Regions from separate parts of the Streptomyces sp. NPDC047022 genome, predicted to be linked through region 1. Evidence: riboswitches for the same ligand, from Rfam matches in the RefSeq annotation. Region 1 holds a riboswitch; each other region holds the start of a gene.
What was found. Region 1 has a riboswitch for thiamine pyrophosphate ahead of thiC (phosphomethylpyrimidine synthase ThiC). Riboswitches for the same ligand answer to the same signal wherever they lie in the genome.
Positions count from the first base shown of each region.

Region 2: it holds a riboswitch for thiamine pyrophosphate, as region 1 does, so the genes downstream of both, thiO (glycine oxidase ThiO) here and thiC (phosphomethylpyrimidine synthase ThiC) in region 1, are expected to answer to the same signal.
Region 3: it holds a riboswitch for thiamine pyrophosphate, as region 1 does, so the genes downstream of both, ABZ845_RS30345 (cytosine permease) here and thiC (phosphomethylpyrimidine synthase ThiC) in region 1, are expected to answer to the same signal.
Region 4: it holds a riboswitch for thiamine pyrophosphate, as region 1 does, so the genes downstream of both, ABZ845_RS16255 (thiamine ABC transporter substrate-binding protein) here and thiC (phosphomethylpyrimidine synthase ThiC) in region 1, are expected to answer to the same signal.

Region 1 covers NZ_JBEYVV010000017.1:104,303-108,022, reverse strand. The annotation lists gene thiC (phosphomethylpyrimidine synthase ThiC) at 1-1,652, opposite strand, end outside; TPP riboswitch at 1,645-1,800, opposite strand; gene ABZ845_RS19455 (YibE/F family protein) at 1,872-3,263, shown strand; gene ABZ845_RS19450 (SsgA family sporulation/cell division regulator) at 3,378-3,720, opposite strand, start outside.
Region 2 covers NZ_JBEYVV010000001.1:304,389-308,108, reverse strand. The annotation lists gene ABZ845_RS01380 (thiazole synthase) at 7-801, opposite strand; gene thiS (sulfur carrier protein ThiS) at 808-1,008, opposite strand; gene thiO (glycine oxidase ThiO) at 1,005-2,189, opposite strand; TPP riboswitch at 2,197-2,308, opposite strand; gene ABZ845_RS01365 (hypothetical protein) at 2,360-2,710, shown strand; gene ABZ845_RS01360 (FAD-dependent oxidoreductase) at 2,743-3,720, shown strand, end outside.
Region 3 covers NZ_JBEYVV010000052.1:22,839-26,558, reverse strand. The annotation lists gene ABZ845_RS30360 (cobalt-precorrin-6A reductase) at 1-700, opposite strand, end outside; gene ABZ845_RS30355 (thiolase family protein) at 748-1,935, opposite strand; gene ABZ845_RS30350 (WhiB family transcriptional regulator) at 2,088-2,345, shown strand; TPP riboswitch at 2,388-2,480, shown strand; gene ABZ845_RS30345 (cytosine permease) at 2,472-3,720, shown strand, end outside.
Region 4 covers NZ_JBEYVV010000013.1:44,088-47,807, reverse strand. The annotation lists gene ABZ845_RS16265 (hypothetical protein) at 1-258, opposite strand, end outside; gene rlmN (23S rRNA (adenine(2503)-C(2))-methyltransferase RlmN) at 557-1,663, shown strand; TPP riboswitch at 1,715-1,820, shown strand; gene ABZ845_RS16255 (thiamine ABC transporter substrate-binding protein) at 1,906-2,985, shown strand; gene ABZ845_RS16250 (iron ABC transporter permease) at 3,069-3,720, shown strand, end outside.

The DNA of each region.
Region 1 (3,720 bases):
CAGAACTTCGGCCCGCACATCGAGCAGAAATGAGCCGTCTTGGCCGGCTCCGCCGGGAGGGTCTCGTCGTGGAAGGCGCGGGCCGTGTCCGGATCGAGAGCCAGGTTGAACTGGTCCTCCCAGCGGAACTCGAAGCGCGCGTCGGACAACGCGTCGTCCCACTCCTGCGCACCCGGGTGCCCCTTGGCGAGGTCGGCCGCATGGGCGGCGATCTTGTAGGTGATGACACCTGTCTTCACGTCGTCGCGGTTGGGCAGCCCCAGATGCTCCTTGGGCGTGACGTAGCAGAGCATGGCCGTGCCCCACCAGGCGATCATCGCGGCGCCGATGCCCGAGGTGATGTGGTCGTATGCCGGTGCCACATCCGTCGTCAGCGGCCCAAGGGTGTAGAACGGGGCCTCGTCGCAGATCTCCTGCTGGAGGTCGATGTTCTCCTTGATCTTGTGCATCGGGACATGGCCCGGCCCCTCGATCATGGTCTGCACGCCGAAGCGCCTGGCGATCCGGTTGAGCTCCCCGAGAGTGCGCAGCTCCGCGAACTGCGCCTCGTCATTGGCGTCCGCGATCGAGCCCGGACGCAGCCCGTCGCCCAGCGAGTAGGTGACGTCGTACGCCGCGAGGATCTCGCACAGTTCCTCGAAGTTCTCGTAGAGGAAAGACTCCTTGTGGTGCGCGAGGCACCACGCCGCCATGATCGAGCCGCCCCGCGACACGATGCCGGTCTTGCGGTTCGCGGTCAGCGGCACGAACGGCAGACGCACCCCGGCGTGCACCGTCATATAGTCCACGCCCTGCTCGGCCTGCTCGATGACCGTGTCCTTGTAGATCTCCCAGGACAGCTCCTCGGCCCTCCCGTCGACCTTCTCGAGGGCCTGGTAGAGCGGCACCGTACCGATCGGCACGGGGGAGTTGCGCAGCACCCATTCCCGGGTGGTGTGGATGTTGCGGCCGGTGGACAGATCCATGACCGTGTCGGCGCCCCAGCGGGTGGCCCAGGTCATCTTCTCGACCTCCTCCTCGATGGAGGACGTCACCGCGGAGTTGCCGATGTTGGCGTTGACCTTCACCAGGAACCGCTTACCGATGATCATCGGCTCGGTCTCCGGGTGATTGACGTTGGCCGGCAGAACCGCCCGGCCCGCCGCGATCTCCTCGCGCACGACCTCGGGCTCCACGTTCTCCCGGATCGCCACGAACTCCATCTCGGGCGTGATCTCACCGCGCCGTGCGTACGCGAGCTGTGTGGCCGGCGTACCCGGACGTGCGCGGCGCGGCTGACGCGGGCGCCCGGGAAACACCGCGTCGAGGTTGCGCAGCCCGCCACGAGGCGAGGTGTGCTTGAGTCCGTCGTCCTCGGGACGGACGGGACGGCCCGCGTACTCCTCGGTGTCGCCGCGGGCGATGATCCAGTTCTCCCGCAGTGGCGACAGTCCCCTGCGGACGTCCGTCGTCACAAGCGGATCGGTATACGGGCCGGAGGTGTCGTACAGCGTGACCGACTGCCCGATGGTGAGGTGCACTTGGCGGACGGGCACGCGCAGGTCGGGGCGCGAGCCCGCGACATACGCCTTGTGCCAGCCGATGGTCCTGCCGTCCGCCTGGGACTGTTCGTCCTGGTCGAGGGCAGGCATGGGTGCATCCTTGTTGGTCATGAGACCTACTCCCTACGCCGGCATTACCCGGTAACAGGTTCAGCGGTCGACGCAGCGGTTTCCGCCGGCGATGTTCCACGTGAAACATCGCGCCTGCGGAGGTCAGCGCCCTCTCAGCCCGGTGCTCCGAGCTCCCGCGTGTGCAAAGGTTCCCTCACGCTAGCGTCTCTTTACGCTGGCTGAACAGTAGGCCTTGCGCCTTCTTGCAATGATGCGTCGGTGACCACGACACAGCATCCGCCCCCCTATCCGTCCTCCGAGCCGCCCGGCCACCATGGCCGCGAGGACGGACACGGGCATGGCCACGGTCACTCCCACAGTCACAGTCACGGCCCGGCGGCCCCTGTCTCCCGGCAGCTGCGCAAGGTCATCGCCGCGATCCTCATCCCGTTCACCGCGGCGGTCATAGCCGGCCTTGTGATCCTGTGGCCCGGTGGTGTGCCGTCGCACCAGCGCAGCGGCCTCGGCTTCGACCGGCAGACGCAGCAGGCGACGGTCACCCGGGTCGTGGAGGTGGACTGCAAGTCCGTGAACGCCTCGGGTGGCGGGACCCCCATCGGGGACACCTCCGCCGCCGGCGGGTCCTCCGGACCGCAGAAAGCGAGCGGCACCTGCAAGAAGGCGACGGTCCAGGTCGACACCGGCAAGGACAAGGGACGTACGTTCACGGAGATCGTCCAGCCTGACCAGTCACGGCAGTTGGATCAGGGCGAGAAGGTCGTGGTCGCATACGAGCCCTCCGCGCCCAGGGATCTGCAGTACTCGGTCACCGATGTGAACCGGAAGCTCCCCATGGCGCTGCTCGCCGGGATCTTCGCCGTCGCCGTGGTGATCGTGGGCCGGATGCGCGGTGTCATGGCCCTCGTCGCTCTGGCCGTGAGCTTCCTCGTCCTCAACCTCTTCATCCTGCCGGCGATCCTGGGGGGCTCGAATCCGCTTCTCGTGGCCGTGGTCGGATCGAGCGCCATCATGCTGATAGCCCTCTATATGTGCCACGGGCTCTCGGCACGCACCTCGGTCGCGGTGCTGGGCACGCTCATCTCCCTGTCGCTCATCGGCCTGCTGGGCTCGGAGTTCATCGACTGGGCCGCGCTGACCGGGAACACGGACGACAGCACCGGTCTGATCCATGGCCTGTTCCCGCGCATCGACATGAGCGGACTGCTGCTCGCAGGCGTCATCATCGGCTCGCTCGGTGTGCTCGACGATGTGACCGTGACACAGACGTCGGCGGTCTGGGAGCTGCACGACGCCAATCCGACCCTGGGCTGGCGAGGCCTGTACCGCGCGGGTATCCGCATCGGCCGCGACCACATCGCGTCGGTCGTCAACACCCTCGTTCTGGCGTACGCGGGCGCCGCGCTGCCTCTGCTGCTTCTGTTCTCGATCGCGCAGAGCGGTGTGGTCACGGTCGCGGACAGCGAGCTGGTGGCCGAGGAGATCGTCCGCACGCTCGTCGGGTCGATCGGCCTCGTCGCCTCCGTGCCCGTCACCACCGTGCTGGCCGCCCTCGTGGTGTCGGCGGACCGCCCGGGGACGACCGCCGCCCCGGCCACCGGCCCGGCTCCCGTACCGGCCCGAGGAGGAAGAGGCCGGCGCCGCAAGCGCTGACGCGCTCCGGGCCGCCTGTGCGGCTCCACAGGCCCTGCGAATAGCCGAAGAACCGTTACGGCACTGTTCCGTGCCCCGCACCCGCGAGGAACCGTTACAGCGCCTCGGACGGCTTCAGCCCGCGCTCTGCTCCTCCGCCAGGATCCGGTCGAGCGCCTCGTCCAGATGTGCGTCGAAGTCGGCGAGGGAGCCTTCCTGCCCGAGCGGCACCAGCTTGTCCGTACGGTCGAGGAAGGCCACCAGGGGCACGGCCCCGGACTTGAACAGCGCCCGGTCCGCGCCCACCTGGAGCCGGATCAGGACATCGCCGAAGGTGTCCGGTTCGGCGGGCGCGATATGCACATCACCCTCACCGCACGGCCGTCCGACCCCGTCGACCAGCAACTCGCGCCCGAACGCCCAGGTCACGGGGGCATCCCCGGGCAAATGAAAGGTCAGCCGCACGGCATACGGATCA
Region 2 (3,720 bases), on a different contig from region 1:
GCGGGCTCAGAAGGCCGGGCGCTCCGGGTCCAATCGGGCGATGCCCTCGGTGGGCGACGAAGCCTCGGCGAAGTGCCTGCGCGGAATGCGCCCCGCCCGCAGGGCGAGCCGCCCCGCTTCCACGGCGTGCCGCATCGCCTCCGCCATGAGTACCGGCTCCTGCGCCCGGGTCACCGCCGAGGCGAGCATCACACCCGCGCAGCCCAGTTCCATCGCCAGCGCCACGTCCGATGCCGTACCCGCTCCGGCGTCCAGGATGACCGGCACGCGCGCGTGCTCCACGATCAACTGGAAGTTGTGCGGGTTGCGGATGCCGAGCCCGGAGCCGATCGGCGAACCGAGCGGCATGATCGCCGCGCAGCCCACGTCCTCCAGCTTCCGGGCGAGCACGGGGTCGTCGTTCGTGTACGGCAGTACGGTGAATCCGTCGTCGACCAGTGTCTCCGCCGCGTCCAGCAGCTCGATCGGATCGGGCAGCAGGGTCCGCTCGTCGGCGATGACCTCCAGCTTGACGAGGTCGGTGCCGAGCGCCTCCCGCGCGAGCCGGGCGGTCAGCACGGCCTCGCCCGCGGTGAAGCAGCCCGCCGTGTTGGGCAGCACCCGGATGCCCAGCCTGTCCAGCACGGACAGGACCGAGCCGTGCACCGAGGCGTCCACGCGCCGCATCGCGACCGTGGTCAGCTCCGTCCCGGACGCCACCAGGGCCCGCTCCAGCACATCGAGGCTGGGCGCACCGCCGGTTCCCATGATCAGCCGGGACGAGAAGGTCGTACCACCGAGGACGAAGGGATCGTCGGCCATGGCTGCTCAGCCTCCTTGGACCGCGGTGAGGACCTCGACCCGGTCGCCCTCGGAGAGGGAGGTCGAGGACCACTGCCCGCGCGGGACGACGGTTTCGTTGAGGGCGGCGGCCACACCGGAGTGGGCCGCGGTCAGGGTCCGCACGACGGTGTCGAGCGCGATACCGGGAGCGACCCGGCGGGGCTCCCCGTTGACCGAGATGTTCATGCGGGCTGCTCCGTGAGGGTTGCGGCGGCGGAAAAACGCCGGGGGGTGAAGGGCCGTGCGTGGTCGGGGAGTTCCCCGGTGGTCAGGACATGCGCCATGACATCCCCGGTGACCGGGGTGAGCAGGACGCCGTTGCGGTGGTGTCCGGTGGCCACCAGCAGGCCGTCAAGGCCGGTGGTGCCGAGCAGCGGGGCGTTGTCGGGGGAGCCGGGGCGCAGCCCCGCGCGGGTCTCGGTGAGCGGCAGCTCGGTGAGCCCCGGGACCAGCTCGTGCGCGTCCCGCAGCAGCTCATAGACGCCGCCCGCGGTGACCGTCGTGTCCCAGCCCATCTCCTCGCTGGTGGCGCCGACGACCAGCTCGCCGTTCTCGCGCGGCACCAGGTAGACATGGCTGCCGCGGACGACGGCGCGCACGGTGCGGCTCAGGAAGGGCGCGTACTGCCGTGGCACCGTCAGGCGCAGCACCTGCCCCTTCACGGGGCGTACGGGCGGCACGACGTGGGCGGGGACACCCGCGAGCCGCCCGCTGAGGCTGCCCGCCGCGAGGACGACCTGGCCCGCGGCGAGATCGGCGCCGTCGGCGGTCCGCACCCCTGCGGCCCGCTCGCCCCGTACGTTCAGCCGCTCGGCCCATGCGCGGTGGAAGACGACTCCGGCGCGCTCGCAGGCCGTGACCAGGGCCGAGGCGAGACGGCGCGGATCGATCTGGTGGTCGCCGTCGACCCTGAGCCCGCCGCGCACACCCGGCGCGAGCATCGGCTCCAGACGGCGGCACTCCCGCCCGGTCAGCCACTCCGATTCCAGGCCCGAGCGCTGCTGGAGCGCGTGCAGTTCGCGCAGATGGGTGCGGTCGTCGGCGTCCAGCGCGACGGCGAGCGTGCCGCATCTGCGGTAGCCGAGGTCGTGTCCGGTGGCCTCGCTCAGCTCGGCGGCGAAGTCCGGGTAGCGGCGCGCCGACTCCAGATTGAGGCCGAGCAGGGTCTGCTCGCCGTAGTGCAGTTCGGTGACCGCGGCCAGCATCCCGGCGGCCACCTGGGCCGCCCCGCCGCCCGGCTCAGGGTCCACCACGGCGGTGGCCAGGCCGCGCTGGGCCGCGCGCCAGGCGGTGACCAGTCCGATGATCCCGCCCCCGATGACGAGGGCGTCCGGGGCACGGGTGTCCGAGGTGTGCATGGGTGACATGGCTGACATGGGCGTCCAGCCCCCTCCCTTCGCCGGCATGACCCGGATCAGGTTCGTACGGTCGGAGGCCGCCAGCCTCCCTCTCAGCCCGGTGCGCCCGGGCTCCCGCGAGTGCTCTACGGTGCCAACCCTAATCCGTGCCGTTCGCATCAGTAAGGGAGCCTCCACCGATGCCACGCTCGCTCGACGGTCTGGTACTCGCCCCGGTCGCGGACCAGGCCCCGGGACAGGTCGGCACGCGCACCCGGTTCACGTACCACGAGAAGGACGGCGTGGTCTGGGCCGAGTACGCGGGCGGCGACGTCGTACTCGGCCGTCTGGTGGGTACACGGGAGGAGGACCGCCTCGATTTCCGGTACGTGCAGCTGAAGCACGACGGGACCACGTCGTCCGGGCACTGTGTCTCGAAGGTCGTGGAACTGCCCGACGGGCGGGTGCGCCTGGAGGAGACGTGGGAGTGGGAGTCGCGGACGGGCGGCGGGACGAGCGTTGTGGAACAGGTCACTCAGCACGCCCCCTGACTGACGAATCGTCAGTTGTCTATGGTGATCAGGTGAGCGAGCAGACGAATGAACGGGGCGGCACGGCACGAGGCGATGTGGCGCGGCGCGTCGTCATCGCGGGCGCCGGCATGGCCGGGGTGCAGACCGCCGTCGCCCTGCGGGAGCAGGGCTTCAGGGGCAGGGTGACACTCATCGGCGCGGAGCCCCACCAGCCGTACGACAGGCCGCCGCTGTCGAAGGCCGTGCTGCTGGGCAAGGCCGAGGGCTCCGCCTTCGACGTCGACTTCGAGGCCCTGGACATCGAACTCAGGCTGGGCTGCGAGATCCTCGGGCTGCGCCTGGCCGAGCGTGAGCTGGACACCGAAGAGGGGCCCGTGGCCTACGACGCCCTGGTCATCGCGACGGGCGCCGAGCCGATCCGGCTCCCGGGCGCCGAAGGCGTGCCGGGAGTCCATCTGCTGCGCACCCTGGACGACGCCGAACGGCTGCGGCCGGTCCTCGCCGAGCAGCACGACATCGTGGTCGTGGGCGCGGGCTGGATCGGCGCCGAGTTCGCCACCGCCGCGCGCGAGGCGGGCTGCGCGGTGACCGTGGTGGAGGCCGCGGACCGGCCGCTCGCGGGCGCGCTGCCCGAGGACGTGGCCGCGCCGATGGCCGCGTGGTACGCGGACAGCGGCGCCGAACTGCGGACCAACGCGCGCGTGGAGCGCGTCGAGCCCGGCGCGGTGGTGCTCGACGACGGCTCGCGGGTGCCCGCGGGCGCGGTCGTCGTGGGCATCGGGGCGCGTCCGGCCACGGCGTGGCTGGCCGGCTCGGGCATCGAGCTCGGCGTCCACGGCGAGGTGCTGGCCGACGGCCATCTGCGCACCTCCGCGCCCGATGTGTACGCGGTCGGCGACTGCGCGTCCTTCCCGTCGGGGCGCTACGAGGCGCGTCTGCTGGTCCACCACTGGGACAACGCCCTCCAGGGCCCGCGCACGGTGGCCGCGAACATCGTCGGTCAGACGCCGGTGGCCTACGACCCGGTG
Region 3 (3,720 bases), on a different contig from region 1:
GGGTTGTGGGGATGCCCTCGGGTAGGGGTGGGCGGGTCATGACTACGACCGGGAGATTCAGGGTTCGCGCTGCCGTGAGCTTGGCCGCCGTCGCTGTTGCGCCGCTGTCCTTGGTCACCAGTACGTCGATGCGGTGCTCGCGCAGCAGCGTGGTTTCGTCCTCGACCGCGAACGGGCCCCGGGCCGTAAGGACCTCCGTGTGAGGCGGCAGCGGAGGCGCGGGCGGCTCCACCGACCGTACTAGGAAGTGGAGGTCCGTCAGATGGGCGAAGGCCGCGAGGCCCAGGCGGCCCGTGGTGAGGAACACCCGGCGGCCGAGTGAGGGCAGCAGCGCGGCGGCTTCGAAGAGCGAGGACACCGGGTGCCAGCGGTCTTCGGGCGTCGCGCTCCAGCCTGGCCTGCGCAGCACCACCGCGGGGATCCCGGTGGCCGCCGCGGCACGGGCCGCGTTGTCCGTGATGACGGATGCGAAGGGGTGCGTGGCGTCGACCAGCGCGTCCACACGGTGCTCCCGCAGCCAGGCGGCCAGCCCCTCCGCCCCGCCGAACCCCCCGACCCGTACGTCCCCGTCGAGCGCTCCGGGCCGGGACACCCGCCCGGCCAGGGACGTGGTCACTCTGACGCCGGGCCGTGCGGCGAGCGCGGCGGCGAGTTCGCGTGCCTCGGTGGTGCCGCCGAGGATCAGGACGTGCGAGGGCATGGGGTCGAGGGTACGGGTGGGTTGTGCTGTTTCGCGGTGCCGGTCCCTCAGTTCCCGGCGACCAGCACCGCGCTCCCCTGGCCGACTCCCACACACATGGTGGCGAGCCCGCGTGCCGCCCCGCCGCGCCGCATCCGGTGCAGCAGCGTCGTGAGGATGCGTGCCCCCGAGCAGCCGAGGGGATGGCCGAGGGCGATGGCGCCGCCGGTCGGGTTGACCAGGTCGGGGTCGATGCCGAGACGGTCGACGCAGGCGAGGGCCTGGGCGGCGAACGCCTCGTTGAACTCGGCCTCCTGGACGTCGCCGATGGTCCAGCCGGCGCGGGCGAGGGCCTTCTGCGTGGCGGGCACGGGGCCGATGCCCATGACGTCCGGGTGCACTCCGGCCGAGGCGCCCGCGACATAGCGGCCGAGGGATTCCAGACCGAGATCGTTCAGGGCCTCCTCGCTGACGAGGAGCAGTCCGGCCGCGCCGTCGTTCATGGGTGAGGCGTTGCCCGCGGTGACGGTGCCGCCCTGGCGGAACGCGGGCTTGAGGCGGGCGAGTTTCTCGTACGACGTGTCCTCGCGCACGCACTCGTCCTCGGTGACGACCACACCGTCCGGGCGGGTCACCGGCAGGAGTTCGGCGTCGAAGAAGCCGTTCTTACGGGCTTCGGCTGCACGCCGGTGGCTGCGCAGCGCGAAGTCGTCCTGGCGTTCGCGCGGGACGCCGTACCGGTCGGCGACCTCTTCGGCGGTCTCCCCCATGGGCAGCAGGCCGTGGAGTTCCTTCATGGCCGGGTTGACCAGCCGCCAGCCGAGGCGGGTGTCGAAGGTCTCCATACGGTGCGGCAGGGCCTCGTCGGGGCGGGGCAGGACGAAGGGGGCGCGGCTCATGGACTCCGAGCCTCCCGCGAGCACGACGTCCGCTTCGCCGGCGGCGATGGTGCGCGCGGCCATGGTGACCGCCTCCAGGCCGGAGGCGCACAGCCGGTTGACCGTGGCGCCCGGCACCGAGTCGGGCAGCCCGGCGAGGAGGGCGGCCATGCGGGCGACGTTGCGGTTGTCCTCGCCGGCCTGGTTGGCCGCGCCCCAGTAGACGTCGTCGACGCGGGCGGGGTCGAGGTCGGGCGCGTCGGCCATGAGGCCCCGGATCACGGTCGCCGCGAGGTCATCGGGCCGTACCGTGGACAGGGAGCCGCGCAGCTTGCCGATGGGGGTGCGGCGGGCGGCCGCGAAATGGACGGTACGCACGATGGAACTCCTGAGCGCACTCGGTGACGAGTCGATGAGTCGAAGAGGACGACGCAATAATTAGCACCGCTAGTTTTGGACTATAGACCGCCGGGCCCTCCCTGGGAAGATCCCCGGGTTTTACCCCGTGCGTCCAGGGGACCCGGGCGCGCATGGAGTGGTTGCGGTACGCGGCATGTGTGGACGAGGACCCCGAGTTGTTCTTCCCCGTCGGTTCCACAGGCCCGGCCATCACCGAGATCGCGGCGGCCAAGCGAGTGTGCCACCGCTGCCCGGTGATGGTCGAGTGCTTGACATGGGCGCTCAGGAGCGAGCAGACGGCGGGCGTGTGGGGCGGCACCGACGAGCGGGAGCGCGCGAGGTTGCTCCGGTCCGCCAGAAGTCTCCCCCAGGGGCGGCGGGCACCGTAGCTGCTGTCGTCGTCGCTGGTGGCTCGGGTTACTCTTGCCGCCGTACCGGACACGGGGTGCCCCGCGAGGGCTGAGATCACACCCGTTGAACCTGAACCAGTTCGTACTGGCGGAGGGATGTCATCCATGCCATTGGCGCATGTTTCCGGCGGGCTGCCCGCCGACGGCCGCAGAGGCGTCTTCGACGGACGGATGCCCACGGCTCCCGGTGACCTCAGGGTCGAGGGACACGGCATCGAACCCGTCCCCGAGAGCAACCGCTACGGCGGGGCGGGACGGCTGTTCACCGTGTGGTTCGCGCCGAACCTGACCATGACCGGTGTGTTCACCGGAACCCTCGGTATCGCGCTCGGCCTGGACTTCACCACCGCACTCGCCGCCGTCGTCCTGGGCACCGTGGTGGGCGCGGTGCCCACCGCCTACCTCGGCACCTGGGGCAGCCGCACCGGCGCCGGTCAGCTGCCGCTCGCCCGGCTCGCCTTCGGACGTGCGGTTGCGCTGCCCGGAGTGCTCCAGTGGCTGTCGTCGGTCGCCTGGGACGCGCTGATCGGTCTGTTCGGCGGGGACGCGCTTGCGCGGCTGTGCGGCTGGCCCTTCTGGCTCGGGGTGCTGGTCATGATGCTGGGGCAGGGCGCCCTCGGGATCCTCGGCTACGAGGCGATCCACCGCCTGCAGACCGTCATGACCTTCGTGCTCGCCGCCGCCTTCGCGCTGATCGCCATGCGGATGCCGGCCGGCGCCCATCTCGCCGCGACGGGCAGCGCACAAGGCGCCGACCGCGCGGGCGCGTTCGTGCTGACCAGCACCATCGCGCTCAGCCTCACCCTGTCCTGGGCCCCCTACGCCAGCGACTTCAGCCGCTATCTGCCCCGCACCACCTCCCGCTCCCGGATGTTCTGGTGCACGCTGCTCGGTCTCGTGGTGTCCTTCCTCGCCGTTCAGGCCCTCGGCCTGTGGGGCGCCTCGGTGCTCACCGACCAGACAGCCGCGGGCGTCGACAAACTGCTGGGCGGTGGCGCTGCTGGCGCCCTCGGGCTGCTGGCCGTGGCACTGGCGGCGCTGTGCAGCAACGCCATGAACGACTACAGCGGCTCCCTGGCCCTGCAGACCGTCGGCGTCCGCCTGCCCCGTCCCGCTGCCGCCGCCCTCGCCGCGGCGCTCGGCTTCCCGCTGGTGCTGTGGATGCACGCGGCCGACACCACCGCCCGGTTCCAGAACGTGCTGCTGTTCGTGGGCTACTGGATCCCCGGGTTCGTGGCCATCGTGGTCGTGGACTGGCTGGTCCGGCGCGGTGCCGTGACGGACCTCGCCGCCGCGACGAGCCGCCCCCGCTCACCGTGGCCCCCGCTGCTCGCGTTCGCCGGCGCCTTCGCCG
Region 4 (3,720 bases), on a different contig from region 1:
GCCCGGGATCCGGGCCAGCCTCCAGCGGTCGTCGAACCAGACGCCTTCGTCCCGGGCGCGGCACACGTCGCAGTCCGCCGGGTCCTCGCCGTGCCGCTCCGACTCGGGCAGAACAGGCGGGCGCAGCGGCGCGACGCGCAGTCCGTCCGGGTCGAAGGGGCTGATGTCCCAGCCGGTCATCCGCGCCAGCGGGAGCCGAAGCTCACCATCCGCGGCCGCACGTGCGTGGTCGTAGAACTCATCGGGTCGCAAAGCCATGATCGGAAGACTAACGTCGCTCATCGGTGCCGCGGCGGCCGATGAACACTGGGCTGATCGGGTGGTGGCGGAGAGCACGGGCGTAGTTCCCGCACGCGCATGACCACCAGGTCAGGGTTCGGTAACCACGAGGTCAGGGTCCGGCTCGACGGGTGGCGGGCAGCTGACGAGTGATCGTCGCCGGGCCGTCTCCGGGCCGTCCGGCGCCCTCAGCAACGACCGGTGACACCTGCTGACGACAGTCGAAGCGAGCGACGCCCGCAGGTCACCCGATTGGATCTGCGACACTGGTATCGCCATGCCTATGCCCGGAGAACTCACATTCGTCGCGCCGCGCGGAGCCAAGACGCCGCCGCGGCATCTTGCCGATCTCACGCCCGCCGAGCGCAAGGAAGCGGTCGCCGCGGTCGGCGAGAAGCCGTTCCGTGCCAAGCAGCTCTCGCAGCACTACTTCGCCCGGTACGCGCACGACCCGGCGGAGTGGACCGACATTCCCGCTGCCTCCCGGGGCAGGCTCCAGGAGGCGCTGCTCCCCGAGCTGATGACGGTCGTGCGGCATCTGTCGACCGACGAGGACACGACCCGCAAGACGCTGTGGCGGCTGTTCGACGGGACCCTCGTCGAGTCCGTGCTGATGCGCTATCCCGACCGGGTCACCATGTGCATCAGCTCCCAGGCGGGCTGCGGCATGAACTGCCCCTTCTGCGCCACCGGCCAGGCAGGGCTCGACCGCAACCTGTCCACCGCCGAGATCGTGCACCAGATCGTGGACGGCATGCGGGCGCTGCGTGACGGCGAGATCCCCGGTGGTCCGGCGCGGCTGTCCAACATCGTCTTCATGGGCATGGGCGAGCCCCTCGCCAACTACAAGCGTGTCGTCGGCGCCATCCGCGCGCTCACCGACCCGGCGCCGGACGGGCTGGGGCTGTCGCAGCGCGGGATCACGGTCTCGACCGTCGGACTGGTCCCGGCCATCCACCGCTTCGCCGACGAGGGCTTCAAGTGCCGGCTCGCCGTCTCGCTGCACGCGCCGGACGACGAACTGCGTGACACCCTCGTTCCCGTCAACACCCGCTGGAAGGTGCGCGAGGTCCTCGACGCCGGGTTCGAGTACGTCGAGAAGTCGGGACGGCGGCTGTCCATCGAGTACGCCCTGATCCGTGACATCAACGACCAGGCCTGGCGCGGCGACCGGCTGGGCCGGCTGCTTCGGGGCAAGCCCGTCCATGTGAACCTGATCCCGCTGAACCCGACGCCCGGCTCCAAGTGGACCGCGTCGAGGCCCGAGGACGAGAAGGCGTTCGTCGAGGCGATCGCCGCCCATGGTGTGCCGGTGACGATCCGGGACACCCGAGGCCAGGAGATCGACGGGGCGTGCGGACAGCTGGCGGCGACCGAGCGCTGAAGCGACAGCGGTAGTCTGGCCCGAGCACATCATCTTCATATGTACGATTCATATTTCCGACAGGGGAGCGCCGCAGCGCTGAGAGTGCGGGATCGCCCGCAGACCCTCTGAACCTCGCCCAGGTCATTCTGGGTAGGAAGTTCGGTCTCGACTCAAGCTGTTGTGCCCTGCCCGGGTTCCCTTCGGGGGCGTTTGGGCAGGGCCGCGTCTCTTCCTGGTCACCCAGGAGGAATCCAGTGAGCATCACCGGCAGGCAGTTCGCGGCCCTGGCCGTCGGGCTGGGCATGGTCACGTTGACCGCGTGCGGGTCGTCCGGCTCCACGAGCGCGGGCGGCGGTGACTCAACCACCGTGACTCTCGTCAGCCACGACTCATGGGCCGCGTCCAAGAGCGTCATCGCGGCCTTCGAGAAGCAGTCCGGCTACAAGGTCAAGGTGCTGGAGGACGGCGACGCGGGCCAGGCAGTCAACAAGGCGATCCTCACCAAGGACAACCCGCAGGGCGACGTCTTCTTCGGCGTGGACAACACCCTGCTCTCGCGGGCCCTCGACAACGGGCTGTTCCAGCCGTACCAGGCCAAGGGGCTCGGCCAGGTCGACGCGCGCTTCCAGCTCGACGCGGACAAGCACCGGGTCACACCGATCGACTACGGCGACATCTGCGTCAACTACGACAAGAAGTACTTCGCCGACCACAAGCTGACGCCGCCCACCTCCTTCGACGATCTGACCCAGCCCGCGTACAAGAACCTCCTCGTCACCGAGAACGCCTCCACCTCCTCGCCCGGCCTGGGCTTCCTGCTCGGCACCGCCGCGAAGTACGGGGACAAGGGCTGGCAGGAGTACTGGACGAAGCTCAAGGCCAACGGCGTCAAGGTGGTCGACGGCTGGGAGCAGGCCTACGACCAGGAGTTCTCCGGTTCGGCCGGCGGAAGGAAGGCGGGCGGCGACCGTCCGCTCGTCGTGTCGTACGCCTCCTCGCCGCCCGCCGAGGTCGTCTACGCCAAGCCGCGGCCGAAGACCGCCCCGACCGGCGTCGCGAGCGGCACCTGTTTCCGCCAGATCGAGTTCGCGGGCCTGCTCGGCCACGCCCACAACCCCAAGGGTGCCAAGGCGTTCATCGACTTCCTGCTCACCAGGCAGTTCCAGGAGGACATGCCGTTCAACATGTACGTCTACCCGGTCGTCCAGGGCGCGAAGGTGCCGGCCGAGTTCACCGAGTACGGTCCCGCGGCCACCAGCCCGGAAATCATGGCCCCGGCCAAGATCGCAGCCAATCGCGACCCCTGGGTCAAGTCGTGGACCTCGCTCGTACTGAAGTAGGCGAAGCAGCCGGCCAGGCCGGAGCGGCCAGGACGGACGACGCGGCTCCAAGGAGGTGGGGGAGCGCGGCGCGGACGGCCCTCATGGCCGTGCCCGTCGCGTTCTTCGCGGTCTTCTTCGCCTACCCCGTCGGCGCGATCGTCTCGCGTGGTCTCCACGCCGACGGGGTGTGGCGGTTCGGGCGGATCACGGACGTGCTCGCGGGGCCGGACATCCGGCATGTGCTGTGGTTCACGACCTGGCAGGCGCTCGCCTCCACCGCGCTCACGCTGCTGATCGCGCTGCCCGGCGCCTATGTCTTCGCGCGGCTGGACTTCCCGGGCAAGCAGGTGCTGCGCGCGGTCGTCACCGTCCCGTTCGTCCTGCCGACGGTCGTCGTGGGCACCGCCTTCCTTGCGCTCGTCGGCCGGGGCGGGCTCCTGGACGATCTGTGGGGCGTACGTCTCGACACCACCGTATGGGCCATCCTGCTCGCCCATGTCTTCTTCAACTACGCGGTCGTCGTCCGCACGGTCGGCGGACTGTGGGCGCAACTCGACCCCCGCCAGGAGGACGCGGCGCGCGTCCTCGGCGCCTCCCGCTTCGGTGCCTGGCGAAAGGTGACGCTGCCCGCGCTGGGCCCGGCTCTGGCCGCCGCCGCGCTGATGGTGTTCCTGTTCACCTTCACCTCGTTCGGCGTGGTGCAGATTCTCGGTGGCCCCACCTTCTCCACGCTGGAAGTGGAGATCTACCGCC